2 regions of the Marinicellulosiphila megalodicopiae genome follow, and region 1 is predicted to be linked to the other one. Evidence: predicted binding sites of a transcription regulator. Region 1 holds the regulator's gene; the other holds the start of a gene.
The links. The regulator sigma-54, encoded in region 1, starts transcription at its own class of promoters, with help from an activator protein. The targets are predictions, from matches to a motif close to TGGCACNNNNNTTGCTNT.
Positions count from the first base shown of each region.

Region 1 (15,748 bases):
CTTTCTGGGTTGTGTCCAAAAAACCTGACTAATACATCCACAACAAACTCCATAGGCGTAAAATCATCATTTAAAATTACAACCTGATATTTGGCTGGTGGCTTTAATTTTGGTTTTGCATTTTCAACAGCAAGATCACCAATGTGATCTTCTTCATATTCATCACTCATCTTTATATCTCAGTTAGTATATTTTGCGAATTGTATCGAAAAAATTCAAAAAAATCGCTATTTTGCTCTTGACGTAAATCAAATATGAGCACATATTGACCAACAAGTTCATTTTGATCTTAAATTACACCCTCAAATTCAACGACGCACAGGAGTATAGATTATGCCGTCAGGGAAAGTTAAATGGTTCAATAACGCCAAAGGTTATGGCTTTATAGTTGCAAACGAAACTGAAGAAGATTTATTTGCACATTTCTCTTCAATTCAGATGGAAGGCTATAAAACATTAAAAGCCGGCCAACCTGTAACATTTGATACCATAAAAGCTGACAAAGGCACTCACGCTATTAACATTCAATTAGAAGATAGCCCAATTGCCGAACCAGTGACAGACAGCGGAACTCTAGAAGAAGCTTAAGTTAGTACCAAAACAAAAAAAGCCTCAAATGAGGCTTTTTTTATGTTTTGAAATTAGATAATTAACTGATTTTAGTACCAGGCTTAGCGTCTTCGTTAGATTCTAAAATCCAAAGATCTTTTTTCTCACCTGCCGCTAATACCATGCCTTCTGACATACCAAACTTCATTTTTCTTGGTGCTAAGTTATAAACAAACACTAAGTTTTTACCTACTAATTCTTCAGGTTGGTAATGACTTTTGATCCCCGAAAATACGTTCTTCGTTTTTTCTTCGCCCACATCAAGGGTTAACTGCAATAATTTATCAGCGCCTTCAACGTGGTTAGCCTCAATTACTTTCGCAACGCGTAAATCAATTTTAGCAAAATCATCAAATTCAATAACCGCTGGTGGACCCATGTCTTTTTTCTTTGATTTTTTAGAGGCTTTGTCTTTGTTACTCTCTTTTTCAGGCTTTTTACCTAATTCAGCAGCTACATCTTCTTTTGACGCTTCAACCAATTTCGCAACGGTTTTGCCGTCAATACGATTAATCATCGGTTTGAATTCGTTGATTTTATGAGATAACAACGGTGTTGCCACAGTGTCCCAGTTTAAGTTTTCAACGTTTAAAAACTCAATACTGTCTTGAGCCGTTTCAGGTAAAACAGGACTTAAATAGGTAATTAACACTTTGAACATGTTTAATGCTTGTGTGCACACGGCTTGTACTTTTTCTTCGCTACCTTCAGTTTTCACTAATTGCCAAGGTGCATTTTCATGAATGTAAGCATTGGCGATATCAGCAAGTGCCATAATTTCACGCATTGCTTGGCTAAATTCACGACGCTCATACAAATCTGCAATCTCGTCGCCTTTCGCAACAAAATTGTCGTACATTTCTTGATCATCAAGTTGCGCAGATAATACACCTGCGCCATTTTGAATGAACTTAGCTGTACGGCTTGCGATGTTAACAAACTTATTAACTAAGTCACTGTTTACACGTTGAACAAAATCATCAAGGTTTAAATCTAAATCGCCTACTGTGCTGTTTAATTTAGCGGCATAGTAATAACGTAAAGCTTGCGCTGGTAAGTGTTTTAAATAGGTTTCAGCTTTAATGAACGTCCCACGAGACTTGCTCATTTTTTCGCCATTTACGGTGACATAACCATGCGCCCAAACACCGGTTGGTTTTCTAAAACCCGCACATTCCAACATTGCTGGCCAAAATAACGCATGGAAGTTAATGATGTCTTTACCGATATTATGATAAAGCTCAGTGTCACTGCCTTCTTTCCAGAATGTATCAAATTCTAAACCTTCGGTTCTATCACAAAGGTTTTTGAAGCTAGACATGTAACCGATCGGTGCATCTAGCCAAACGTAGAAATATTTACCCGGCTCACCAGGAATCTCAAAACCAAAATATGGCGCATCACGGCTGATGTCCCATTCTTGTAATCCACTGTCTAACCATTCTGCTAATTTATTAGCAACTGAATCTTGTAACGCGCCTGAGCGTGTCCACGTTTTTAGCATGCCTGTGAAATCAGGTAATTTGAAGAAGAAATGTTCCGATTCTTTTTCAATGGGCGTCGCGCCAGAAATGGCAGATTTAGGATTGATTAAATCAGCAGGGGCATAAGTAGCGGAACATACTTCGCAGTTATCGCCATATTGATCTTCCGCTTTACATTTAGGGCAGGTGCCTTTAATAAAACGATCCGCTAAGAATAAGTTCTTTTCAGGGTCAAAGGCTTGTTTGATGCTACGAGAAGCAATGTGGCCTTTTTCTTTACACTGGTTATAAATGTAATGAGACAGGGTTTTGTTTTCTTCAGAGTGGGTCGAATAGTAGTTGTCATATTCTACTTGAAAATCACGAAAATCTTTTTGGTGCTCTTCGCTGATGCCAGCAATAAGCTCTTCAGGTGTTTTGTTCTCTTTTTCAGCGCGAAGCATAACGGCTGTTCCGTGAGTATCATCGGCACAAACAGCAATACATTGGTGTCCACGGCTTTTTTGGAATCGAACCCAAACGTCGGTTTGAATATGCTCTAGCATGTGGCCTAAATGGATAGGGCCGTTAGCATAAGGCAATGCACTGGTAATAAGGATGCTTCTAGTATTTGACATAATGGGTTCCGAACAAGTCACGATATTAAAAAGAGACGCATTTTACCTGATGCAAGCCTCGAGTGACAGCACGTAAAGACCTAAATTTATTTTGTGTAATGAAATGTAAATTCTCAAATCTCTACTATACTTTTAAATACCCATTTTTTAGATGAGATAAAACAATGAAAGCATTGGTCGCCATTAAACGTGTGTTGGACTATAACGTCAAAGCACGCCCAAATGATCAAGGGACAGCGGTTGAGCTTGCCAACTGTAAAATGTCCATGAATCCATTTTGTGAAATTGCCGTCGAAGAAGCGATTCGCTTAAAAGCCAAAAAGGCGATTGACGAAATTATTGTTGTCAGTATTGGTAATGAAAAATCGACAGAGCAGTTACGCTCGGCGTTAGCGCTAGGTGCGGATCGCGCGATGTTAATTCAAACGGATGCAAAATTATCATCATTAGCAGTCGCAAAAGTATTAAAACAAATCGCGCAAAAAGAAGGTGCGCAAATGGTGTTTTTAGGCAAACAATCCATAGACTCTGACAATAACCAAACAGGACAAATGCTGGCGGCGCTCATGGATTGCGCTCAGTTTACCTTTGCTAGTGAAGTAAATGTCAATGGTGACAGCGTTGAAGTGACTCGAGAAGTTGATACTGGGTTAGAAACATTAAAAGGTGGATTCCCCTGTGTGATCACAACGGATTTGCGTTTAAACGAGCCTCGTTTTGCAAAATTACCAGACATCATGAAAGCCAAGAAAAAACCCTTAGATAAAACCATGTTAAATGAATATGAAGTATCTGAAGCATCAGCCGTCGAAATTTTAGAAGTCATGGCGCCATCAAAACGCACGGCAGGTGTAAAAGTTGCAGACGTTGATGAACTTATTAATAAATTAAAAAATGAAGCGAAGGTGATTGCATGAGTACTTTAATTATTGCCGATGTTGTTCAGGGACACTTAGATGCAGGTGTTGCTAAATTAATAGGCGCGGCTCAAAAAATATCCGGTGACATTCATGTGTTAATCGCAAGTCACGATGATAGCGCATTGGAGCAAGCTAAAAAATTATCATCCATTGATAAAATTATTTCAGTGATTCATTCAGGCTTTGAGCATATTACCGCAGAAAATGTCGCGCCTTTAGTGGTGAGTGTCGCAAATGATTACACTCACATAATCGCCAATACTTCGATGCAGGGTAAAAATGTATTACCAAGAGTGGCCGCGTTATTAGATACCGAACAAGTATCTGACGTCATTGAAATATTAGGTGACGATACTTTTAAGCGATCATTTTATGCAGGTAACGTTTTAGCAAAAGTAAAAGTCAATAGTCCTAAAAAAATATTAACTGTTCGTGCCACCGCTTTTGACGCAGTTGAATCAGGCAGTTGTGCAAATGTGGATTCAATAGATTACACACCTGGTGATTCAAAAGTCAGTTTTGTCAGCGCGCAAATTAGTGAATCAACAAGACCAGAATTAACCAGTGCACCTATTGTGATTTCAGGTGGACGAGGCATGCAAAATGGCGAAAACTTCGCCATGCTTGAAAGAGTCGCTGACAAATTAGGCGCGGCAGTGGGCGCTTCACGTGCTGCGGTTGATGCGGGTTTTGTACCTAATGATTTACAAGTTGGGCAAACGGGTAAAATCGTTGCGCCTGATTTATATATTGCGGTGGGTATTTCGGGAGCCATTCAACATTTAGCAGGCATGAAGGACTCAAAAGTGATTGTGGCGATTAATAAAGATCCCGATGCACCGATATTTCAAGTGGCGGATTATGGTCTTGTGGCTGATCTTTTTGATGTGTTGCCAGAATTAGAATCTAAATTATAATTTCAATTTTTGAACAAAAAAAAAGAGCCTATTTTTTCAAGTAGGCTCTTTTAAATTTATGTATATTAAAAACATTCACATTAATAGTTAAACTAACGTTTCAACATCTTCCTCATAATCAACCCCATCAATTCCAAAACCGAATAAACGGAAGAACTCTTCTTGGTATGCTTTGAAGTCAGATAATTCTTCAAAGGTTTCAGTGGTACATTTATCCCACAACGCTTCCACTTTTGATTGAATCTCAGGACGTAGCTCTTTTAAGTCCATACGGATACGGCCATCTTCATCAAGGGTTAATGCAGAATCATCATACATTTCGTCTTTGAATAAACCGTGAACTTGTTCGATACACCCTTCGTGTGATCCGTCTTCTTTCATTACTTTGAACAAAATAGACAGGTATAAAGGCATAACTGGAATCGCTGAAGACGCTTGTGTCACTACTGCTTTTAATACTGAAACATAAGCTGCGCCATTGTAAGCACCTTTTAGTTTTTCAGAAATTGCTTTGGCTGCACGATCTAAATCTTCTTTGGCTTTACCGATCGTTGCGCCTTTGTAGATTGGCCAAGTTAATTGCTCGCCAATGTACGTGTAAGCGGTTGTTTTAACATCTTGCGCTAATACGTCAGCTTTGGTTAATGCATCTATCCAAAGTTCCCAATCCGCGCCGCCCATTACATCAATGGTACCTTGAATTTCTTCAGCACTTGCAGGCTCTAGTGTAATGTCACTTACCACTTTTGTATCAGTGTTTAAGTTTTTGCGTGTCACACTTTTACCAATTGGCTTAAGTGTTGAGCTAAAAATTTGATCTGAATCTGGATCTTTACGACGAGGTGCTGCTAATGAGTAAACAACTAAGTCGATTTTGCCCATGCTTGCTTTGATTTCGTCAATAACGGTTTGCTTAGCTTCGTGACTGAATGCATCTAAGTTAAACGTATGTGCATAAAGACCGGCAGCTTTTGCTTCTTTTTCTAAAGCAACGGTATTGTAGTAACCCGCACTTGCAGTTTTGCGCTCTGTTGGCGGTTTTTCAAATTGAACACCTAATGTGTTCGCGCCAGAACCAAATGCAGCTGTAATTCTTGAAGCTAATCCATAACCTGCAGAACAACCAAGTACTAATACATTTTTTGGGCCTTTTTGAGCAGGCGTATTATCTTTAACATATTGAATTTGCTCTTTAACATTTTGAGCACAGCCCACTGGGTGAGCAGTTGTACAAATAAAACCACGAACTTTTGGTTTGATAATCATAAATTAGGTTCCCTAACCAGAGTAAAATACGAGCCTAGTTTACGCAAGAGCCTTGCTTGTCGCCAGTTTTTTTAAGGTTTTTGTCGGGCAAAAACAGCTTTATGGTGATTATTGGATTTATTGTCTAGATTTAAAGAACACTACTTAGATAATTAGCCATGATAAAGCCGCCCGTTCGAACTCGTGAACATTTACTGTTTATTGGTGACTCACTTATTTTAAATCCATATGACCCAACCACCATTGGTTGGACAGGCCGTTTAAATATGATGGCCACTAAGAAAAACCCAGATATTCAATATCATAATTTGGGCATTTTAAATGAAACAAGCGAGCAGTTGCATTCACGTTTAGAAATGGAATGGAATTTACGATTTTTTGAAGATGATCATTGTTTTGTTGTGATTCACACAGGCATGTATGACACCTACGCAAGAGCAGGAAAAGCAGCGGTGCCTTTAACCCAAACCATTGAAAACTTAACGGCAATGTTTGAGTTTTTAAAACCCAAGGCTAAGTGTTTATTATTAGGCCCGACTCCGGTTTTAGACCCTGAAACGAATCAGCGCATAAAACGATTAAATACAAATATGCAGGAATTTTGTAAGAAAAAACACATTCATTTCGTGAATCTATTTTTGTTATTACAAAATGATGTGGCGTTTAAAAGAAAGTTAGCGCAATTTCCAAAACAAGTGGATTTTGCGCCTTTTTATGAAAAGATCGCCAGCCATATTGGTGACGATTCAGGATGGTGGTTCAAAAAATAAACTTAATTATTTACGGTATGCAGCACTTTTAGCATGAGCTTGAAGCCCTTCACTGTAACCAAAACTTTCTGCAAGTTTGGCCACTTCTTTAGCGCCATTTTGCGAACAGTTAATAATCGAAGTACGTTTTTGAAAGTCATACACACTTAGCGGTGAGCTGAATCTTGTTGTACCTGATGTTGGTAATACATGATTTGGACCCGCTGCATAATCACCAAGGGCTTCAGCTGAATACCTTCCAACAAACATCGCACCTGCATGATGGATACCATCTACAAATTTTTGCGTGTCTTCAACGGATATTTCAACATGCTCTGCTGCAACGATATTACCCACTTCAATGGCTTGCTCATCGTTATCGACCACAATCACCAATCCACGATCTTTTAAAGATTGCTTTATGATCTCATGTCTTGGCATTTCATCTATTAGTTTTTCCATGCTCGCGATGACTGCTTTTGCAAACATTGCATCTTGAGTCACTAAAATAGATTGCGCATCGGCATCATGTTCAGCTTGAGAGAACATATCCATGGCAATCCAATCCGGATCGGTTTTACCATCACAGATGACTAATATTTCAGATGGACCTGCCACCATATCAATGCCAACCGCGCCAAAAACTTTTTGCTTGGCAGTGGCAACATACGCATTACCAGGACCTGTAATTTTATCTACTTTTTTAATGGATTGAGTACCATAAGCAAATGCAGCTATGGCTTGAGCGCCACCAATACAATACAGTTCATCCACTTGAGCAACATGCGCCGCCCCTAATAAAAAGTCATTCACTTTTCCATCAGGAGAAGGCGACATCATAATCAAATCTTTTACACCGGCCACTTTTGCAGGAATCGCATTCATTAGAACAGAAGAAGCCAACGGCGCAAGACCTGCGGGTGCATACAACCCTACTCGCTCAATAGGGGTGACTTTTTGGCCTAAAGTGTTTCCAAGTGCGTCTTGATATTCAAAAGATTCAAAGCTTTGCTTCTCATGGTAATCACGAATGCGCTTAGCGGACTCAACTAAAGTATGTTTTTCTTCGTCGTTTAACTTATTAAACGATACTTCAAAATCAGCAGGCTTTAAGGCAAGTTCACTAATAGAACTTACATTTAAACGATCAAATCGATTGGTATATTCAATCACTGCATCATCGCCACGTTTTTTTACGTCAGCTAGAATTTGATCCACACGACTAAGCAGATCAGTATCCGCCACTTCATCCATTGATAAAAACCCACCTAAGCGCGCTTTAAAATCGGCATCGTTATAATTTAATTCATTAATGCTTATTTTGGACATACTGCTATTTTCCTACCACTCTTGTAATTTTTGCACCTAATTGGCGTAATTTCTCTTCAATGCACTCATAACCACGATCAATATGGTAAATACGATCCATTGATGTTTCGCCTGTTGCCACTAATCCGCCTAATACCAAACTTGCGGATGCACGTAAATCGGTTGCCATAACTGGCGCAGCCTTTAATTGTTTCACACCAGTAATGACCACTGTGTTACCGTTGATTTTAGCGTCACAGCCCATTCGAATTAATTCATCAATATGCATAAAACGATTTTCAAAAACAGTTTCTTTAATTGTACTGACACCATTTGCCACGGCATTCATCACACAAAATTGCGCTTGCATATCAGTAGGAAAAGCAGGATATGGAGCCGTTGTCACATCAACAGACTTAAGCACTCGATCTGTCATATCTGCAACAATCACATCACCTTTGATTTCAATATGCAATCCCGCTTCTTCAAGCTTCATTATCACTGCATCTAATGTTGTTGGGTCCGTATCTTTTAATGTAATTTTTCCACCAGTCATTGCCGCTGCAACGAGATAAGTACCCGTTTCTATGCGATCAGGCATCACACTATATTCACAACCATGAAGAGACTCCACCCCTTCTATTGTTATTTTATCTGTTCCATGTCCCGTGATTTTGGCACCCATTGCAATGAGTAAATTCGCCAAATCAATCACTTCAGGTTCACGAGCAGCATTTTCTAATATAGTTATGCCCTCTGCTAAAACAGCGGCCATCAATACATTTTCAGTTGCACCAACAGAAACCATATCGAATAAAATCTTAGCACCCTTTAAACGACCATTGCTTTTAGCTTTGATAAAGCCATCTTCAACTTTAATGGTTGCACCCAGCGCTTCTAATCCACGGATATGTAAATCAACAGGCCTAGAGCCAATTGCACAACCACCAGGTAACGACACATTAGCCTCACCGTAATGAGCAAGTAACGGCCCCAACACAACAACCGAAGCGCGCATGGTTTTCACCAACTCATAAGGAGCCGTTACGCTATGTAACGGTTTTGCACATATTTGTGCACTCATATCTTCATTGATAATTACTTCAACCCCCATAGTGCCAAGCAACTCAATCATGGTGGTCACATCATGAAGATGCGGTAAATTTGATAAAACAATCGGTTCTTTTGACAATAATGTTGCAGCTAAAATTGGCAATGCAGCATTTTTGGCACCGGAAATACGAATGGAGCCATTTAATTTAGCCCCACCAGAAATTAATAACTTATCCATTTTATTGCCTTATGATTCGGTTGAAAGCGACATTGTGACTGCGTGAACTTCACCAGAGGCAATGACATCATTTAAACAACCGTAAACTAATTGCTGACGCTTAACTGGCATTAACCCTTTGAATTTATCGCTTTTGATAGTGACATGAAACTTAGCGCCCTCACCTTCCACACTAACATGTTGATCTTCAAATTGACTTAATAATAACTCTTTAACTTGTTGCGGTGACATAGCAATTCTCTGTAATTTAATAAAAAACGACCAATTTTAGCTTTTTTGAAACAAAAAAAACACATACCTGAAAAGATATGTGTTTTTTAAATTAGTTCTATTTATTTTTAATTCGTTATTATTTGTCTCTAAAGCTGGTTTGCTCGTAAGAATCTTGAGTGGTTTTTACCCATGCATCGATGGCCGCATCTAAATCATTATCATTATCTGACATCACTTGATTAAATTGATTGGCGAACATAATTCCCAAATTGATACCGTTAAATTCAATGTTTTGAATCAACCATGCCTCATTGCGCTTTGAATAATATAAAGACTGAACCATTGGATATTTAGGCCCATCAGGTGAAATAACATCTAAGTAAATACGTGTATTTTTATAAGTATTTTTTTGATTATCACGACTTGAAACAATTTTAACGTCATAACCAACAAAATTAACCATGCCTGCTGCATAAGTTTGAACCATTGAATGAGTAAATGCAGTAATAAAGCGTATTTTTTGTTCTCTAGTCGCATCCTTATAAAAACTGCCCATTACTTTAGTTGCAATCTGTTGAAATCCAATCACCGGTTTTAATTGCTCTATCATGATATCAATGAATTCTTGTTGATTTTCGATTCCACCTGAAGCACCAATATTGCTTTCTATGGTAGATAGCACCATATTAACACCATCTTCTACTGCTTTTTCAGCAGGTACAATCTCTGTTTCTGCCCAACTAAATGAAACCAAAGCAAGCAATGTAGATAACGCGATAATTATTTTTTTCATTTTTTATATTCCTGTAGATCGATAACTGGTTCAGCAAAAGCTTATATTAAGGTATCATCAAGCTCAACTACTAATATGACACTTATGAATTTTTATGACTAATTTCGACTTCTCAAAAAGCGCGCTTCGAACTATTGATTTAGAAGCTAAAGCCATAGCATCATTATCGCAAAGTATAACTGAAGATTTCCTGAACGCCTGCCAATTAATTTTAAATTGCCAAGGGCGAGTAATTGTCACTGGTATGGGTAAATCAGGACATATTGGCAATAAAATGGCCGCAACCTTTGCAAGTACTGGCACTCCATGCTCATTTGTCCACCCAGGAGAAGCCAGTCATGGTGATATGGGGATGATTACAAGCAAAGATATTGTCATCGCACTTTCTAATTCAGGTGAAGTTCAAGAAGTGGTATCTATTATCCCATTATTAAAAAGAATGGGAGTTAAATTGATATCTATCACTAGTAAAAATGATTCGACCCTAGCTCAAGCCAGTGACTTTCATTTAAATAACCAAGTGACCCAAGAAGCCTGCCCTTTAAATCTTGCGCCGACATCAAGTACAACGGCGACATTAGTGTTAGGTGATGCATTAGCTATAGCATTAATGGAAGCACGTGGTTTCAGTGCCGATGATTTTGCGTTTTCTCATCCTGGCGGTTCTTTGGGTAAAAAACTACTATTAAAAGTCAGCCAAATTATGGCCACCGGCGATCAAATCCCTAAAGTATGCTTAGGGGATAGCTTTACTGACGCATTGTTAGAAATGAGCGCAAAAGGCAAAGGTATGACCTGTGTAGTTGATGCTCAGGATCAACTTGTTGGTATTTATACAGATGGCGATTTAAGACGCTCAATTGCACAAAATATATCATTTCACGAATCGTTAATTGATGAAGTAATGCACGCTGCGCCAAGTACAATATCCATGGAAACTTTAGCCGCTCAAGCTTTATTTCAAATGGAAGAAAAAAGTATAACTAGCTTAATTTGTGTCGATTCAGATCAAAACATTGCTGGAATTATACATTTACACGATTTAATAAGAGCGGGGGTTGCGTGATAACAAAGTCTCAATTTTCAAAACTTTTTATTTATGGCATCATTATTTGTATCAGCTACACATTAATTGTATTTAATTTTAAACAATCAAATATCAATGATACTGATTTAATTCCTAAAAATAGCGCAAGTGACATTAAATTGAGTGCAATCAACATATATCAGACACAATATGATGAAATAGGGGTAAAAAAAATCGACATCAAAGCTGAAGTATTTACTCAATATAATTCAAACAAACAAGAATTTTCAAACCCTCAGTTTTATTTTTTCTCAAAACAACATAACCAAAAAAGCCAGTCCTCTGTTTTAAATTGGGTCATTACTTCAGATCAAGCACAAATCAACCAACCAAATATTATTGAAGTGATTGGAAACGTAGAAGGTAATCGAACAATTGGTTCTGAAATTTCTTTTAATACTGATTGGTTAAATTATGATGTCATCAATAATACTGCATCTAGTGATGCGGACATTATTATTTGGCAACAAGATAATACAACTGAAGCGACAGGGTTCGATGTTAGTTTGATTTCAAATAAAATCGATATCCAACTTCATAATAACGTAAGATTTAATGTTTTAGAAGGCGACAACTCATTATGACTTTTAAAAATAAAAAACACTTCTGTTCACTACTTAGATCATTTTTTTTAATTGTGTCTTTTTTAGTAATCAGCCCGGTAATTTTTGCGCAAACATTCCAAATTCTTGCAAAATCAACAAGCATCCGCGAATTAGAAAATGAGCTTTTAACCATTCATTTAAAAGCAGTAGCAAGCAATGCGGAAATTAAAATAATTGGAGATATTTTAGAAGATCACCGCGATCTAGAAACCAGCACCACTCAATTTTTGGATGTAAAAGGCAGCCCTGCTCAGATTGAATTAACCAATGAAAAACAACAACGCATCGTTGTTACTGCTGATCACATTACCTATGAAGTCATCACAGGGCTCATTATTGCTCAAACCCATGCCAAAATCACTTTTGGCACCAACTACACTAAAGGTCATAAAATCACCTATGCACTTGATGGATCAACTAGGGAATGTTCAAGTGACCTGTCCAAGCCCGATAGTTTTTGTGAAACGGTTTATGATTCACAAGAGATAGTGCAATGAGTACACGTACTTTAATCGCTAAAAATTTAGCAAAGACCTATTCCAAACGCCCGGTTGTTATTGATGTGTCTATTGAAGTTGAACAAGGGCAAGTTGTCGGTTTACTAGGTCCCAATGGTGCGGGGAAAACTACATGTTTTTATATGATAGTAGGTTTGGTGAATCAGGATAAAGGTCAAATTTTCATCAATAATATAGACATCAGTCAACAACCAATGCATATTCGAGCTCAAAAAGGGCTAGGGTACTTACCTCAAGAAGCATGCGTTTTTAGAAAATTATCAGTTGAAGATAATATTTTAGCTATACTTCAAACAAGAAAGAATTTTAGTAAAACTGAACAAAAACAAAAGCTTGAATCATTATTGAATGAGTTTAATATTCAACATATACGTAAATCGCTTGGCATGGCATTGTCCGGCGGAGAAAGAAGACGGGTTGAAATTGCTCGTGCATTAGCGATGGATCCTGCATTTATTTTACTTGATGAACCCTTTGCAGGTGTCGATCCTATTTCTGTAAACGATATTAAAGATATCGTCAAACAATTAAGCAACAAAGGCATCGGTGTGTTAATTACTGATCATAATGTGCGAGAAACGCTTGATATCTGTGAAAAAGCGTATATTGTCGGTAATGGTCACATTATTGCTAGTGGCGATGCAAACAGCGTTTTGCAAAACCAATTAGTTAAAGATATTTATTTAGGCGAACAGTTTACGTTGTAATCAGAGTAATTATAATAAAATATGAAAACTTCACTTCAATTAAAAATGGGCCAGCATCTTACGATGACTCCCCAGCTTCAACAAGCCATCCGTTTATTACAACTTTCCACGCTCGATTTGCAACAAGAGATCCAACAAGTACTTGAATCCAATCCAATGCTTGAAGTAAATGACGAAGAGCCTTCTGCAAATAACAATGAACAAGATCAAAATTCACAAAAAAGTGCTGAAAATGAAATATCCGAACCCAATAAAATAGAAGAAACAGATTCACAATGGGAAGAAAATATCCCTGACGAATTAGCGGTTGATACTTCATGGGACGATATTTATCCAAATCTACCCACAAATATGTCAGCACCTTCTGGTGACGATATTAATTTTGATAGCTTTCGAAGTGAAACTGAGGATTTACAAGATCACTTATTTTGGCAATTAAACTTAACCCCGATGAATACTCGTGATCGAATCATTGCTGAATCGATAATTGAATCCTGTGGAAATGACGGATATTTAAAATCCACAATTGAAGAAATTTTCTCAGGCCTTTCAAATGAATTAAATGAAGAAGGTATGAATGAAGAACAAATGCTTGAATTAGATGAACTAGAAGCCGTTCTTCATAGGGTGCAACAATTCGATCCACCTGGTGTGTGCGCCATAGATTTAAGTGACTGCCTAACAATTCAACTAAAGCAACTGCCTCTTCAAACAGAATATTTAGAACAAGCGAAATTGATTGTTAAAGACTTCCTTCCTCAATTAGGTTCTCGTGATTATCAAAACATCTTACGTAAAACAAAATTTAAAGATACTGAGTTGCAATCTATTTTAGTACTCATACAATCGCTTAACCCTCGCCCAGGGGACAGTATTTCCGAAGACCAAGCCCAATATGTTGTTCCAGATGTATTTGTTCGTAAAGATATCGAAAACAATAAATGGCTAGTAGAATTAAATCCAGATATCGCGCCAAAATTACACATTAATAGTGGGTATGCTGAGTTAATCAAACGTAATGATGCTTCAAGTGATAATGATTATTTAAAAACAAATTTAAGTGATGCCAAGTGGTTTATTAAATCTTTACATAGCAGAAATGAAACGTTACTTAAAGTAGCAACAAAAATTGTTGAACATCAACGTGGATTTCTAGATTATGGCGAAGAAGCTATGAAACCATTGGTATTGCATGATATCGCACTTGATGTCGACATGCATGAATCCACCATTTCAAGGGTTACTACTCAAAAATACATGCACACCCCAAGAGGTATTTTTGAATTGAAATATTTCTTCTCTAGCCATGTTTCCACTGCAAATGGCGGAGAGTGCAGTTCAACGGCGATTCGAGCAATGATTAAAAAAATAATCAGCGAAGAAAACACAAAAAAACCTTATAGTGATAGCAAATTAGCAACATTATTAGATCAGCAGGGAATTAAAGTTGCACGAAGAACCATTGCAAAGTATCGTGAAGCGATGCATATTCCACCTTCAAATGAACGAAAAAGTTTAATGTAACGGATTGAGTTAGTGACTGTATTATGATTCAACTTAAAAATATATTAACGGCCGAAAGAACCTACATCATGGATCTTGGCTCAAGTAAAAAACGCGCAATTCAAAGTATTAGTCATGAAATTGCTAAAAATTGCACACAATTAAATGAAAATCATATCTTTGATCATTTAATTGCAAGAGAAAAACTTGGAAGCACTGGATTTGGAATGGGTGTTGCCATGCCACATTGCCGCTTAGATAACTGTGACAAAGTGATCGGAAGTTTTTTTAAACTTTCTGATCCTGTTGACTTTGATGCACTTGATAGCCAAAAAGTCGATTTGATTTTTGTATTACTTGTTCCAACTGAAGCCGCTAATGAACACCTTCAAACCTTGGCAGCAATTGCAGAAAAATTCAGCCAAGCCGATTTTTTAAGCGCTTTAAGAGACTGCAATGATTCTTCAAAAATTTTTGAACTATTAAGTAATTAATTATTATGAAATTAATCATTTTAAGTGGTCGTTCAGGTTCAGGTAAAAGTACAGCATTACAAGCATTAGAAGATGCTAAGTTCCACTGTATCGATAATTTTCCAGTTTCCATGCTGTTGGATTTACCTAAAAATTTACAAGAAAATGACGACATTCAAAATCTTGCATTGTGTATCGATGCGCGTAATAGCGCAAAGTCATTAAAAAAATTCGCTCATACTTATAATGAATTATCTCAAGACATCGATACTGACTTAATTTTCTTAGATGCCGATCCTCAGACATTATTTAAACGATTCAGCACAAATCGTCGACGCCACCCCTTAACAAATGACAATACCTCCTTATCTGAAGCCATTGAAATTGAAAAATACATACTCAAACCGCTTGAAGATTTTTCTCAATTAAAAATCGACACATCAAAGTTAAGTGAACAACAACTCAGAACAGTGATACGTGACAGGGTTATTAAACACGAACAATCTCACCTTTCTCTGCAATTTATCTCATTTGGGTTTAAACACGGGGCTCCCACCGACGCTGATTTTGTATTTGATGTACGCTGTTTACCTAATCCTTATTGGAATCCCGATCTTAGAAGTTATACAGGACAACACCAGCCTATCATTGACTTTTTATCGGAACAGCCAGAAGTAAGTCAGATGTA
Region 1 covers NZ_AP023087.1:2,964,335-2,980,082, forward strand. Annotated here, with positions in the region: gene clpS (ATP-dependent Clp protease adapter ClpS) at 1-170, opposite strand, end outside; gene TYM08_RS12775 (cold shock domain-containing protein) at 334-588, shown strand; gene metG (methionine--tRNA ligase) at 650-2,710, opposite strand; gene TYM08_RS12785 (electron transfer flavoprotein subunit beta/FixA family protein) at 2,875-3,627, shown strand; gene TYM08_RS12790 (electron transfer flavoprotein subunit alpha/FixB family protein) at 3,624-4,547, shown strand; gene fabV (enoyl-ACP reductase FabV) at 4,635-5,813, opposite strand; gene TYM08_RS12800 (GDSL-type esterase/lipase family protein) at 5,972-6,583, shown strand; gene hisD (histidinol dehydrogenase) at 6,590-7,891, opposite strand; gene murA (UDP-N-acetylglucosamine 1-carboxyvinyltransferase) at 7,896-9,161, opposite strand; gene TYM08_RS12815 (BolA family protein) at 9,171-9,392, opposite strand; gene TYM08_RS12820 (MlaC/ttg2D family ABC transporter substrate-binding protein) at 9,511-10,167, opposite strand; gene TYM08_RS12825 (KpsF/GutQ family sugar-phosphate isomerase) at 10,262-11,233, shown strand; gene lptC (LPS export ABC transporter periplasmic protein LptC) at 11,230-11,838, shown strand; gene TYM08_RS12835 (LptA/OstA family protein) at 11,835-12,356, shown strand; gene lptB (LPS export ABC transporter ATP-binding protein) at 12,353-13,084, shown strand; gene TYM08_RS12845 (RNA polymerase factor sigma-54) at 13,106-14,608, shown strand; gene ptsN (PTS IIA-like nitrogen regulatory protein PtsN) at 14,632-15,081, shown strand; gene rapZ (RNase adapter RapZ) at 15,087-15,748, shown strand, end outside.

Region 2 (15,748 bases), 640 kb from region 1:
ACTCACAACTAAGTCCATTAAATTTATTCGAACTTTCACCATTACAGCGAAATACTCTCACAGCAATTAAATATATTGATGTCCGTGCAGATTTATTGGCTGTGGAGTCTATGTTAACTGGTGATCGATATGTTGCAATGAGGGAATTAACCATTCAATTACGCGAGTTTGATGTAAGAGATGGAAATGTAGAAGATGCGTTTATTGGTGGAAATACTGGTGAGTCTTCTGAAGGATTTGTTGATGAAGAGGAGCTGGATTTAGATTTTTAAAATCAAACGCCTAATCAATTTAGGCGTTTGATTTAAATGTTACTCACCAGGGTGGTCTTTTATATCTTGTTTGATATGCTTGTATGCATACGCAATAACGTAAGCACTTAAGCCAATGATTGCTGCTACAATCACAATGCCTGAAACGATCACTTCATCTAAAAACATAATATACCTTCATATTTATTCAATTATTTGAATATTAATATAACGGCTTAATTTAAATTATCCTATATTCCAAAAGGAATAGTTTCCGAGCAATTTAGGGTTAGGTTTGGATGCTGCTTTCAAGTAATGGCATTGCAAGTAAGTTGTCTTGGTGTCGCTCTATATGTTGTAAACACTGTTTCACTGTTTTGAATGCTAAGTTGTCCCAAGGAATATTGTCAATTTCAAACAACTGTATTTCTGTACTTTCTGGTGTTAATTCCCATTTTGGGCTATGTAATTTAGCCAAATAAAATAAATGAACCTGATCAAAATTTGGAATACATACGATACTTGCCAATTTCTCAAGCTTAATATCAATTTTCGCTTCTTCTTCACTTTCTCGTAATGCTGCTTGCTCGCAAGTTTCTCCATTTTCCATAAATCCACCAGGTAAAGTCCATAAACCAAGTCTTGGTTCAATACCTCTGCGACATAGTAATATTTTATTTTGGTAAATTGGGATGCTGCATACGATTAAACGAGGATTTTGGTAGAAAATAGTTTCGCATTCGTTACAAACATGACGAGGGCGATTATCATCAGCAGGAATAATAAATGAAATTTTTCCGCCACATTGACTGCAAAAATTCATAATAAATTAGCCTTATAGAGTATTTCTGCAAAAGATACTGCTTAAGGCTGTATGGGTCAAATGGATTTTATTAAGCTCTCAATTTACCTTTAGAGTTTTCAAAACAAATAATATCCGCTCGTGAAGTTGAAATATCACGAGAATCTTGAATTTCGCCATTTTCATCAAAAAACGTACGTAATCGATTCATTGAATTGTGCATCATTTTTGAAATTTTCATACAGCTAATTAACGAGTTTGGCGCACGTTGAATTTCCATATCTAAAGTGAATTGTAAGCCTTTTAAACGGGGTTGGTGTTTAGGACTTGCATCACTAATTACTTCATCAATCATACTTTTACGCAATGCTTCTAATTGTTCCGGAGCGTCTTTAGCCATAGCCATTAATGTATCAAAATCTGGTAAATCACGTTGCATAAAAACCTCTCAAAGTATAATTAAAAATTTGTTTTTATAAATAAACAGTTAATAAGATGGTTTGCATAATATCAAATGTAAGCTATAAGTCTTGCTTAACTAGGTAGTTTTATGTGTACTTTTGTAATTTCAAAACTCTATTCTTTAAGTGTAAAAACTCAGTTTTTTCTTAAAAAACAAAGAGTTAATTTGATTAATTCTTGTCATAGTCTAATTTTTATATGGGTAAAATTAAACAAAACTTTACAGTTGTAAGTGAAAATTTAGGAAAATGACAAATTTTAGTCACATAAAACCAATGTATTGGTGACATAAATTGCATAATGAGGCTAAAATGGCAAGTTGGAATGGAGAGTGACTTGAGAGCAACTATGTTAAAAAATAAAATAATATATTTAGTACTGTTATGTGTGCCTACATTAAGTATTGCTGGAGGCAGCATTGATTTAAGTGTGTCAAAAGATGCTGTACGTTTTGAGCATGATGCAATTCGAGTCGATAGTGAAATTCATTTTACTGTGGGTGGGATTTACAATAAACCTGATAATACCTATTTAGTTTCCTCTTCATTTAATGTAGTTGATCAAACCAGTTTAAATAGAGAGTTAATTGGAGCAATTGGCGTAAAAGGCTATATTTACCAAATTGAAGAATCTGCATTTTCAGTAGGCCTTGGTGGTTTCTTCCGTTATAGACCCACTACATTATCTGGATTTTGTGTGGAAGGGCTGTTTTACTATTCGCCTAATATCATGACATTTAATAAAACTAAATCCATGCATGAGTTGGTTGCTCGTGTAAATTATCAAATCCATAATCGAGCGAGAGTATTTGTCGGATATAACCATATTTCTGCCACTTTCAATGATACAGAAGTTGGTGTGCAGGATATCGATAATAGTTTTAATGTCGGTTTTAGATTAAATTATTAATATGAATCCTGCATCCATAACAAATGCTCAATTGCATTATGCCAAGCAATTATTAACACATTACTCGAATTCGTCTTTACCACTTGATGAATCTTTAGTGAAGCAATGTTTATTTGCGCAATTTAAGTTAGTCATCCATGCGCTAGTTTCGGAAATCGGCAGAACGTATGAGTTAAATGTGTTGGAATTTGATCAATCGGTCATTGAAAAAATTAATGGATTAACTAATCAAACAGATGGTATAGCTGAGTTAGCAATATTAAATGAATTGATTTTATCAGGTGAAGAAAACTTTTTTAAAAAAATACTAAATTTTCAGTTAGTTGTTCCAAGCCATTTTAATGAGGATGCTATTTTTAAGACATTCAATACAGAGCAAGAAATATTAAATGAATTGATCAATTTGATTCAATCAATTCGAGAGTTAAGTGTTCAGCAGTAGTTCATTGTTTAATGAGACAATAATAAAATCCAATCCATAAGGTAAAATTATGAGTGATGTTTGGGAAATTGTACAACTAGAGTCAGGTGAAATTGCTTTACGCGAAGCACAGGGGAATAAAGAGCCATTAATGGTGGTTAAATTCCCTCAACAAGATAGCCAAATTAATGAACAATACATTGAAGTAGCTAAAGCCATGTTAAACAGTGGCATGGAAACCTTGGCAAATATACAAGAGCAGGAATATTTAGAACAAACTATGCATAATGAAAGTGATTTTGTTCATTAGTTATGTTTATTTTCTCACAGAGGTATTCAACCATAATTAACCTGTATTTACGTTTTGTCGTAAGTACATTGGTTGGTTTTTTTTTATTAGTACATTCATCGTTTAGTAAAGAAATGATCCGTGGTGGAATACTCACTGCCGTTCCTTTTTATTCCGACCAACATCAATATAACTTCAACCCCTACGAATTAAGATCCGGTGCTCATTATGCGAGAGATTTTATATATGAACCATTATGGATTTTTAACCCTTTAAATCCTGAGAGTAATTTCCCAAGGTTAGCCACGCATTATTATTGGTCTGAAAATTATCAAGAATTAACATTTAAATTACGCCAAAAAGTTAAATTTTCTGATGGTGAGCCTTTTGATGCAGATGACGTAGTTTTTACTGCGAATATGTTAAAAGCGCATCCTGAATTGTCTCAATCAATCGATTGGTTTGATGAGTTAACTCAAACAGGTAATCTGTTAGATGTAATTAAAGTAAACGATTTAGAAGTTAAATTTTTGTTTGCTAAACCCGATCACTTAGCTCATCAGCGTATTGGAAAAATGTATATTCTTCCAGAACATATCTGGAAAAAAATGGTGCACCCACACCAATTTAGCAACCGAAAACCCGTTGGAACTGGTCCGTTTACAGAAGTGAAAAATTTCAATAAAAACAAGTTCCAATTATGCCGTAATACTTATTACTGGGAAGAGGGTAAACCCTATATTGATTGCATGCAATTTCCACAAATCAAAAATCACGAACAAGCGGTTACTCAAGCTGCAAGTGGGAAAATTGATTGGATGAATGCTGTCATTGCTGATATAGATCGAAATTTTGTACAAAAAAATCAAAATAATAAATTTTGGTTTTTTCCTACGGGGCAAACTTCCATTGTTTTGGACACCAACACCCATCCATTCGATATTTTAGAATTTAGACAAGCAATGAGTATGGCGATTGATAGAGATTATTTATTAAAAGTATCCCAATTAAGCATAAGTTCTTCAAATGTAAATCAACAATCTTTAGGGGTATTTAGTAACGATAAAGATAATGCTAATTTAGGTAAATTCGATTACTTATTTCAATATAATCAAAAACAGGCCGCGCAATTGCTGACTCAATCTGGATTTATTGACTCAAATGGCGATGGGTTTCGAGAAAATCCAGACGGAACAAGATTAGCATTTTATATTTCAATTTCATCAGAGCGAACTGATTTAGTTAATGTGCTGATTGCAGTTGTTGAAGATTTACAAGATATTGGGTTAAATGTGCGTATTCAATCAGCCACTCAAACTCAATGGATTGAGTCAGTTGCTTTAGGCAAATATCCTGCTTATATTCAGGGTTTTGATGAAGATATTGTGGATTTAAGCTCAATTGAACATTATGTTAAAACTCAACAAAACAGCACTAAACCCATATCATTAGTCGTTGTACAAAACAGCTTGCAACCATTGTATGATTTGATAGAGCAATATCATGGTATCAAAACTCCATCAGAACAAAGTAAGATTTTATCAAAAATTCAATCATTAGTTTCTGAACAATTACCAACCATTAATCTGTTTTCAAACGCCAAAAGCTACCAATATAACGATTTTTATTTTGAGGGTTGGGCCAATCAAGCCAATCCCTTTATTCGTCCTTCAGTCCAAATGGGCTACCCAGAGCGTGCTATTCACGTGCTTAATCTCTCTTTGAAAACACGCCCTCGCTACCGAATCGAACGCTAAAAAGTTTTATGATATTAGATAATCAGTTAGAAAAAGCCATTTCACGTTGCTTAATTCAAGATCAATTTTGGTTAACGCAGCAAGCAAAAAAGCTAAAAGAGCCCAATCAGAATTTTGTTGATCGCTTTGAAAAATCATTAAAAGCCGTCGAGCAAAAGCAAAATAATGTGCCTGACATCACCTATAACGAAGATTTACCCGTTAGCGGTCGAAAAGATGAAATTATTGAGCTAATCAAAAATAATCAAGTCGTGATCATTGCAGGTGAAACCGGCTCTGGTAAAACCACTCAACTTCCTAAAATGTGTTTAGAAGCAGGCCTTGGAATAAAAGGCCGAATAGGGCATACCCAGCCTAGACGAATCGCCGCTCACAATGTGGCATTGCGTTTATGTGAAGAAATGGGGGTAGAATTTGGCCAGCAAGTTGGGTCCCAAGTGCGTTTTTCGGACAAAACCGATGAGCACACATTAGTTAAATTAATGACTGACGGTATTTTATTAAGCGAGTTTCAATACGATCGTTTTTTAAATCAATACGACTGTTTGATCATTGATGAAGCCCATGAACGTAGCTTAAATATTGATTTTATTTTGGGTTTTCTAAAGCGTGTTTTAGCAAAACGCAAAGACTTAAAAGTGATCATTACCTCTGCCACCATTGATGTTCAACGCTTTTCAGAACACTTTAATCGTGCACCTATCGTTGAAGTCTCTGGCCGTAGCTTTCCTGTGGATATTGATTATTGCGATCATTTTGATGGCAATGTATCTGATCAAATTTTAAGCGCGGTTGAGTATGTTTTAGAAAAAGAAAAGCAAGGGCAAACTCATCAGCGAGGTGGAAGCTTTTTGGTGTTTTTGCCAGGTGAGCGTGAAATTCGTGAAGCCAGCGAAATACTGCGCAAATCCCAAATAAAAGGGATGGATATTTTGCCACTATATGCCCGTTTAAGTACGGGGGAACAACAAAAAATATTCAAACCTAATGGATCAAGACGAATAGTATTAGCAACCAATGTAGCTGAAACTTCGCTTACGGTTCCTGGCATTCATTACGTTATTGACTCTGGTTTGGCCAGAATGTCGCGTTATTCCATTCGCAGTAAAGTACAGCAACTGCCTATTGAAGATATCTCCCAAGCCAGTGCAAATCAACGCTCAGGTCGTTGTGGTCGTATTGCACCGGGTTTATGTATTCGGTTATACGATGAAGCGTCCTTTTTACAGCGTGACGAATTTACAGAACCGGAAATTCTTCGAACCAACTTAGCGGCGGTTATTTTACAAACCCATCATTTACGTTTAGGTGACATCGAAGAATTTGATTTCTTACAAGCACCGGACCATAAATTAATTAGCGATGGTTATCGGTTGTTATTTGAATTAGGTGCCGTGACCAAATCACGTAAAGTAACCAAAATAGGGCAGATGTTAAGTAAATTACCCATCGACCCGAGATTAGCAAGAGTATTGATTCAAGCTCAACAAAACAATTGCTTAAGAGAAGTCAGTATTATTGTGGCAGGCTTGTCGATTCAAGATCCAAGAGAATTTCCCCAAGAGAAAAAAGAAGCGTCGAAACAAGCACACATGCTAGATGCGGATAATGACTCTGACTTTATTTCGTTCGTGAATCTGTGGAATCGATTTGAAACACAGCGCCAAGAATTATCCCAAAATAATTTACGCAAATATTGTAAAAAGCATTTTCTGCATTATTTAAGAATGCGTGAGTGGCGAGACATTCATCATCAATTGGTGAGTAGTTTTAAATCATTAAATTGGAAAATGAACGAGAATAATTCGAATTACGATACGATTCATCAATCGTTATTAACCGGCTATTTGTCTCAATGCGCCATGTTTTATGAAAAAAACCAATTTATGGCCGCAAGAAACAGACAGTGTTTGATTCATCCGTCGACATTAACTAAAAAACGTAATCATAAATGGATTATGTCTGGTCAATTATTAGAAACGAATCAATTATATGCTCGCCTGGTTGCCAAAATTGATCCTAAATGGATTGAGCCATTAGCTCAGCATTTGATCAACACACAATATAGCGAACCGCATTGGTCTAAAAAGCAGTCTCAAGTGGTCGCTTCAGCCAAAATGACGTTATTTGGATTGATTATTGTGGCCAACAGAAAAGTACAATATAACCGAATTGATGCCAAAATCAGCCGTGAAATCTTTATAAGGCAGGGTTTGGTAGAGCAGCAGTTCGAGTCTAATTCAAAATTGATCAAACACAATATCAATCAAATTGAACAGGTTGAAGGCTTAGAAGCCAAAGCACGAAAACGCGATATTTTGGTGGACGATCAATGGTTATTTGATTTTTATGATCAACATATTCCAGAGGATATCAATAACGGCATCAGTTTTCATAAGTGGCTAAAAGATGCCGCTAATGAACAGTTGATCACATTAACCCCTGAAATTCTTACCGCTCAATCGGAACATGGCATTACGGATTTTGATTATCCAGATCATCTTCAATTTAACCAAATGACATTGCCCCTTGCTTACGCATTTAGCCCTGGCCAACAAAATGATGGCATTACTATTACAGTGCCAAGTGCTGTGTTAACTCAGCTAAACAGACAGGCTTTAGAGTGGATGGTACCGGGCTTGGTTAAAGAAAAATGCATCGCTTTGATAAAGTCACTGCCTAAAAATCTGCGTAAATTATTTGTGCCTGTACCCAATTTTGTCGATGATTTTCTTAAATCAAACCCCGACAAAAGCCAGTCATTAACCTCGCAAATGAGTGAAAAAATTCGATACAAAACCGCGGTTATGATTGATCCAGACCAATGGCAAGCCGAAAAATTAGAACAACATCATCGTTTCATTATCAATGTGGTCGATGAAAAGGGTAAAACATTAGAGAAGGGAAATGATCTAGACGAATTAATTGCTAAGTTTAAGCATCATGTCACTAATCAAAGTAAAGTCGCGGTCAGTAAACAAACAAAAACTGAAAATTTGCCCTTTGCGTTCCCTAACAAGCCCGTAATTCCAGAAATATCTGTAAAACATGCTGGTATTTCAATTAAGCGTTATCAGTCATTAGTGGTTGAAAAAGGCCAATTGCAGATTCAAAATTTTGGTGATCAATACCACGCAATCAACCAGCATCAGCAATCGGTTTTACAATTATTAAAACACGATACTATTTCGATGCATAAATCCATTTTAAACGCCCTTAAAAATTGGAAGCAAACGACCCTGTATTTTGCACCATTTGGCCAGGCTAAAGAGCTAAATGACGATTTAATTATGGCCAGTATTGCACGTGCTGCCAATATGGACAAAGACGACATTCCTTATAATGCGTCGTCTTATCAAGACGTGTTATTGAAAGTGCGAAACCATTTAGATGAACAAGCACAAGCGTTGGCGAAACAGTTAAACGATATTTTGAAGTTGCATCACTCAATTAATAAAACCTTAAAAGGCAAAATGAGCTTTGCATTGGCGTTTGTGTTTTCAGATGTTAAAACGCAAATCAGCCATTTAGTGTATCCGAACTTTATACAGCAAACGCCAATAGATCATTTTGAACAACTATCGCGTTACTTAAAGGCCTGTGAAATGCGCTTAGCGCGCCACAGTGGCATTACATCAAAAGAACAATATTGGGTTGAACAACTTAATAATTATTGGAAACAGTTTCAAACATTGCAAGAACAGTTAGTTGAACAACAGCGCGTGTTGCCGCAACTTGAGACCTTTAGATGGATGCTAGAAGAGTATCGCATTTCATTATTTGCCCAAACCATTAAAACGCAATATCCAATTTCTCAAAAAAGAATGGATAGATGTTGGGAAGAAATCCTACAACAAAATTCCCTATAAATATCAAATATTTATAGGGATGGATCCTGTGAGTTCACCCGAAAGTGGTTAAATAAAAAATGCTACATAAATTTACTCAGGGTGTAATTGTTTTGTATTGAATTTAATTAAAAAATCAAGAAAACAGAAAGTTACAATCGTATTTTTATCGAAAAAGAATATAAAATCAATGAAGATAGCATCAACTTTTTATTAATTGTATATAAACTAACTGGCAAGAATGTGATCTGTTGTCCATACTAAATGTAACAGAGACACAGTTTGGTTAAGTTTTATTCGATTTACTTGAAATTGTAATTAAATTGTTCATATTAACTAGTAATGTTTTAAGTTGGTTTTTTATGATGGCACAGTGCAAACCGTTAGAGATGGATTCAATTATTCCATCTAAGCGCCGTTTAAGCGCAAATAAATGGCAAAGAACCTGGAATATTCAATTTGCTGATAACATTCCAAGTGCCCAAAATCTTCAAGTTTTTTGCAAAACGTATTTTCAATCTTCTGCTTTTGATTTAACTGTAAAAATTAAAAGTCTTAAAATTGCGACCATTATTTTTGATTTTGAATTGATTGAACAAGATGTTGAGTTGGAGTTAGTATTTAACTTTTTATTAGAATTAGATAATAAGTTTTTACCTTTAGTTCGAATTGAAGATAGATTGTTTAAACATTGGGACTTTAATGAATTAGCTAAAAAAATGTAGTTTTCCTACTTCATTTCTAACTTTTCTATTGTTATTAACTTATCTTTGTTTTTTATATTTTCTCTTATATCTATTTTTCTTTATAAACCTCCTCTAAGTGCCCGGTAATAAAAATTCAGCCAGTGAAAGATTTTATTCCCTCCGGGTTTAAAATAAAAAAGGATCCGCCCCCTAATCTTTTAATTCGCAAGTAACTTTAAATTATTCGAATTTGGATCTGACCCTTGGTTTCATTTTTGTGATTTATTTAAATTACAACGATATCCGCTTCTAATGCGCCAGCTTGCTTTAATGCCTCTAAAATTGCCATTAAATCACCTGGGGCAGCTCCAATTTCATTTACTGCTGTGACGATGTCATCTAGTGTAACTGCAGGACCCATGATAAACATTTTGTTGTTTTCTTGATCAATATTGATTTCAGTATCTGGAATTACAGCGGTTTGGCCGTCACTTAGTCCATCTGGCTGGCTGACATCTAAAGTATTTTTAATTGAAACGGTTAAGGAACCATGGGTAACAGCTACAGGATGCACTCTTACATTTTGTCCAATGACTATTGTTCCAGTTCTGGAATTTATGACTATTTTTGCTGCCTCGTTACCAGGTACCACTTCTAAATTTTCAACAATTGAAAGAAATGAAACCCGTTGGTTGGCATCTCTTGGGGCTGTTACGCGAATTGAACTTGCATCCATAGCGTATGCTGCACCTTGACCGAATAAATCATTGATGGTTTTTGCCATATGCGTGGCGGTGGTAAAATCAGGGCGCGTTAAATTAAACGTTAAATGATCACCTTCGTTAAAACTATTGCTAACGGTACGTTCAACACTTGCTCCATTAGGGATTCGTCCAACTACTTGAACATTAACTTTAATACTCGACCCATCTGCACCGTCTGCTCCAAAACCACCTACAACTAAACTGCCTTGAGCTAATCCGTATATTTTTCCATCTATGCCTTTAAGTGGTGTCATCAACAATGTACCCCCCCTTAAAGATTTAGCATTGCCAATACTTGAAGCTGTAATATCGATTTTTTGACCGGGTTTTGCAAACGCGGGCAGAGTAGCATGCACTGCCACTGCGGCGACATTTTTTAGTTTTGGATCCGTTCCAGCTGGAACGGTGATACCAAATTGCTTCATCATGTTGTTAAATGTTTGGTTGGTAAAGGGCGCTTTATCTCCTGTACCATCTAAACCCACTACCAATCCATATCCAATTAATTGATTCTCACGTACTCCTTGAACACTGCTCATATCTTTAATGCGAAGTGCGAAGGTTTGAGTGCAAATGAATAATAAAATAAATATTAAACTTAACTGTTTCATGATGATTCCTAATTAAATATTAATTAAAACGGCCAATATTGACTGTTTAAGAATTTTGAAAACCAACCCTGTCGATTTGAGTTTGCTAAATCTCCAGTCCCTGAATATGTGATTCGAGCATCTGCCAGTTTTTGAGACGAAACGGAATTTTCAACATCAATGTCTTCAGGGCGTAACATGCCACTTAATCGAATGTATTCATCGCCATTATTGAGCGTAATCCATTTTTCACCCCTTACAATTAAGACGCCATTGGGAAGCACTTCAGCAATGGTGACAGTGATAACACCACTCATTTGATTCGACTGACCAGCGCCACCAGATCCTGAAAAATTTCGATCATTACTGATATTGGCTGATAATTCAGGAATTAACGTTCCGCCAATTGTAGGGGCAGTGAATGCAGTTGAGCTGGATTTTTTGCTATTTGCATTGGATGATTTTTTTGAAGTGGTTTTCTCATCCAACATTACTGTGATGATATCGCCAACACGCCTTGCATTTTTATCTGAAAACAACTGCACAGAGGAAGATGATGAATAGATAGACCCTTGCATAGCTGGCGGCGGTGTTAATGATTGAGACGGCACTGGTGCAAAATTAGGGTCATCAGGTACAACTTTTTGGCTTGGCATGGTTTGGCAACTTGAAACAACTACACCAATAAATGCGAATGATTTTAAAGTATTCATAACCACTCCTATAGATTCTGCGTAATGAACTGCAACATACTGTCTGCAGTCGAAACGACTTTAGAATTCATTTCATAAGCTCGTTGGGTTGAAATCATATCTACCATTTCTTCTACGATTTTAATGTTTGAATTCTCCAAAGCCCCTTGAATAATTGATCCAAATCCGTCCAAACTTGGTGTACCTGCTTGAGCTTCACCACTTGCAACGGTTGCTAAAAATAGATTATTACCCAAAGACTGTAATCCTGCTGGATTCACAAAATCAACGGTTTCTATTACTCCTGCTTCAACAGGATCAATTTCACCTGCACTCACCATTGTAACGATGCCGTCTTTACCAATAGTGATGGTCTTAGTTTGTTCGGGCACATCAATTTGAGGCTCTAGGGCATAACCATTTGCGTTAACAATCGTACCTTCATTATTAATATGAAATGTGCCGTCTCTTGTATATGCAATGTTGCCGTCGGGCATGGCTATTTGAAAGAAACCACGACCGTTTACCGCCAAATCAAGAGGTTGTTCGGTTACTTGCAAATCTCCTTGTGTGAAGATTTTTTGTGTGCCAACCGTTCTAACACCCGTACCTAATTGCAAACCAGATGGCAAAATGGTGTTTTGTGATGATTGTGCACCGGGTTGTCTTTGAATTTGATAAATCAAATCTTCAAATACCGCACGGTCTTTTTTATAACCTGTGGTACTGGCATTTGCCATGTTGTTAGAAATGGTTGCAAGCGCTATGTCTTGCGCTTCTAGTCCTGTTTTTCCTACCCAAAGAGCCTTATGCATGACGTTCTCCTAGTTTATTGAAGTTGTAAGATCTGTTCACCAGATTGAGAGACTTCTTCGGCCGCTTTCATCATTTTTACTTGAATTTCGTATTGACGAGATAATGATAAAATTTCAGTGAGCTCTTTAACGGCGTTTACGTTCGAACCCTCCACAAAGCCAGAACGAACTTGCAAAGCAGGGTCGGCAACAAAGGGTTGACCTTCACTTGGCGAGCCATCTCTAAAGCGAAATAATCCATCAGTGCCTTTGGCTAGATCTTGATAAACTGGATTGGACAGTTTTAACTGGTCAATGACAACCAATCCATTTGGTCCGCTTCCTGGAGGTCTTATGGAAATTGAACCATCATTTGCAATTTCAACTTTTTCAAAAGGAGGTAACACAATCGGACCACCTTCACCAAATACCTGCAAGCCTTCACCGTTAATCAGTGCTCCAGTAACATCGACTCTAAAATCACCTCGGCGAGTTAAGACTTCTTCGCCATCTGGTGTGAGCACTGAAAAAAATCCATCACCACCAATTGCGACATCTAAATCATTTCCAGTACTTACCATGGGTCCATCATTAAAATCTGTAGCAGGGCGTTCAGATAATGCATAAGCACGAGTAGGAAAGTGTTCACCGAAAACGGGCATTGAACGAGCTTGAGCCCAATCCGATTTAAACGCGGTGGTTTGTGCATTGGCTAAATTATTCGAATGTGCCGTTTGGGACATCATATTGTTTTTAGCACCAGTCATTGCGATATATATTGCGCGATCCATAATTGCCTCAGCATAATTAATTCATCTGATTGATTAAGTGCAATGGCAATGCCAATGTTAACTTTTACTTATTAATTCCTTTTATATCAAATGCTTACAGTCTTTTATTAATGTAATGCATGAATGCTTAAAAAAAGAAAGCGGAACAAACAATCCCTTGTTTTTCCGCTTTTAGTTTTGATTATTAACGTAAGTTAATAATGGTTTGAGTCACAGCATTGGCTGTTTCGATGGTTTTCGCACTGGCTTGATAATTACGTTGGGCAATAATCAAATGAACCAGTTGTTCAGATAAATCTACTGTCGAGTCTTCTAACGCACTTGATCGTAATTTACCCAGCACACCGGTGCCTGGTTCCCCAATGGTTGCATCTCCTGAATCAAAAGATTCTTGCCATTCGGTGTGACCCATTTGAGTCAAACCTTCTACATTTTGAAAAGAAGCAGTAGCTACTTGACCTAATACTTGCGCTTCACCGTTGGTATAACGTGCGTAAATAATCCCATCATCACCTACTTCCAAATCTTTTAAACGACCGGATGAATACCCATCTTGTTGGAAGTTGGCTCGACTAAAAGGTCCACCATATTGAGTAGAGCCTGTTAAATCAATTTCAAAGTTAGAACTGCTGCTTACCGTTGAAATCGGCAAAGATCCGCCTTCGGCAACATTTTGTGAGGTGAACGCTCCGTTAGAGTCGCCGCTTTCGTCCACTGGGTCCCAGTTTGAAATTAGCCAAGGTCCAGTGCTTTCTGTGTCTAAAGTACCATCGGCATTGTAATACATGCGATGACTGGCCATTGTCGGGGCTAAATTGTCAGGATAAGCTAGTGAAGGATCCGGATCGCCAACATTTAAACCATCTACCTGTGCATAAACAGTCCAGTAATTTAAATCTAATGGGCGTTGCGGGTCATCCGGTTCTTTGACAAAGTACATTTGTAATCGATGTTGAGTACCTAACGAATCATACATTGTGATGGATGCTGTATCATTGTAGGTTTCTGGGTCATCAGGATTAAAGCTATTAATGACATAATCTTCAAAGCTGTTAGAGGTTAAACCGTTGAATAAACCTACTACGCGCGGGTCTGGTTCAATCATTGTGTAGCCTTCATTTAACACAATATCGACAAACCCTCCCACTAATGCAGTCGTTTCTTCGTTGTTTGCGCCACCTAATACCGCAGGAGCGGTGCCATCGACACCACGCAATGTTAATGTATCGGTGGCAACCGTTGAATCAATTTGAATTTTAATGTCAGTACCAATGGTGCTGTGTAACATTAAATTGCCTGACTCTTCATCATAATCGGCAGTGATGCCAGATAGGGTAGTTTGTTGATACTGATTGATTTCTTCAACCATATCTTCAAAATTATTTGCGGTAATTCTTTGATCATTGATCAAAATATCCATTTGACCAGAATTAATATAATCCTGTGAATAGATAGTTAATTCTGTTTCAGCTGTGGCTTTCACACCCGCTAATTCAGATAATAAACTGGCGATTTGGGAGGCTTGTAAATCTTCAGGGATCGTCACTGAGCGTCTAACGTCATTTTCTTCATCGTATAAAACAAACGATTGTTCAGGATAGCCGTTTGTAATTTCAGGCTCTCCAGTAACTAAGTTATTTTCATCATAAGCATCAATTTGTAACATCGCGTAAATTTCTTGTTCGCTGATGTCTTCTCCAATGGCCTGGACATTAGTAACCGAAATTTGAGAGGCTTCTCCTGGAATGGTTGCTACAAAGTTAAGGGTTTTGGTTCCATCTGTATTGGTATGGACTTCAGCTCTAACGCCAACGTATTGATCTTCTTCAGCAGCATTTAATTCCCGGTTGATAGCCGATGCTAATTGTTCAATTGAGCGAATATTTTCATCAAGTGTCACCTCTACAGAACCAGAACGATTATCTTCATCTGGTAAAGGCACAGATAGGTTAACTCGAAAGCTGTTTCGTCGATCTACAGGATCAATTGCAGGTGGAGTGGATTGAGATGAATGTCCAAATGCAGCAAGGGATGATCCATTACTGTCTACATCTAAGGAGTTTGGAAACCCACCTAATTGCGTTAAACTAAAAATGATTCTTCCATTTACATTGCTTGCTTCTACTTTACCTGTAAGTTGTGGATTGGCTGTAATTTGTCCATTTAAAGCAAGTACAATATTGTCAGTTGTTGTATAAGTACCACCTGGTATGCGAATAGTCCCCACACCTGGCTCATCCCCGCCAACTGTTAATGTTAACTCATTATTCGCAGAAATATCTTCACTACCCAATTCTAGAATGGGTTGAGGGCTCGATCCTGCAGTCATACCCAGTACGTCTTGAACTGGATTTGGAAATGTTGGAGACATATCACTGCCAGCTTCATAAACTGAAATTGACTGAGCTCCTGAACGTATATTGGTTAAATACATACGATTAGAAGAATCAACTCCTACGCTAATGACACCATTTAATTGAGCCGAGCCTGCTATTGCTACAGCTACGGCGTTAGACAAATCTGCTTGGCTTGAAAATCCACCACCAGGTACATTTACAGTAATCGTATCTGAATTCGACCCTGAAACGATATTCATATTAAAATAACTGCCAGTGTTACCTGTAAATGGAGATAATGTTAACGCAGCACCAGTAAGAGTTGATGGCTCACCTGGAGTAAAGTCATTAAAAAT
Region 2 covers NZ_AP023087.1:2,319,677-2,335,424, reverse strand. Annotated here, with positions in the region: gene TYM08_RS09890 (MlaA family lipoprotein) at 1-272, shown strand, start outside; gene TYM08_RS09885 (hypothetical protein) at 312-440, opposite strand; gene TYM08_RS09880 (NUDIX hydrolase) at 541-1,074, opposite strand; gene TYM08_RS09875 (DUF3135 domain-containing protein) at 1,145-1,492, opposite strand; gene TYM08_RS09870 (YfaZ family outer membrane protein) at 1,864-2,424, shown strand; gene TYM08_RS09865 (hypothetical protein) at 2,426-2,866, shown strand; gene TYM08_RS09860 (hypothetical protein) at 2,916-3,155, shown strand; gene TYM08_RS09855 (ABC transporter substrate-binding protein) at 3,158-4,891, shown strand; gene hrpA (ATP-dependent RNA helicase HrpA) at 4,900-8,760, shown strand; gene TYM08_RS09845 (hypothetical protein) at 9,063-9,464, shown strand; gene TYM08_RS09840 (flagellar basal body P-ring protein FlgI) at 9,712-10,800, opposite strand; gene flgH (flagellar basal body L-ring protein FlgH) at 10,824-11,492, opposite strand; gene flgG (flagellar basal-body rod protein FlgG) at 11,501-12,286, opposite strand; gene TYM08_RS09825 (flagellar basal body rod protein FlgF) at 12,301-13,056, opposite strand; gene TYM08_RS09820 (flagellar hook-basal body complex protein) at 13,241-15,748, opposite strand, start outside.
Region 2: a site for sigma-54 is predicted at 13,093-13,110, ahead of TYM08_RS09825 (flagellar basal body rod protein FlgF). Genes of this name have one in related genera too.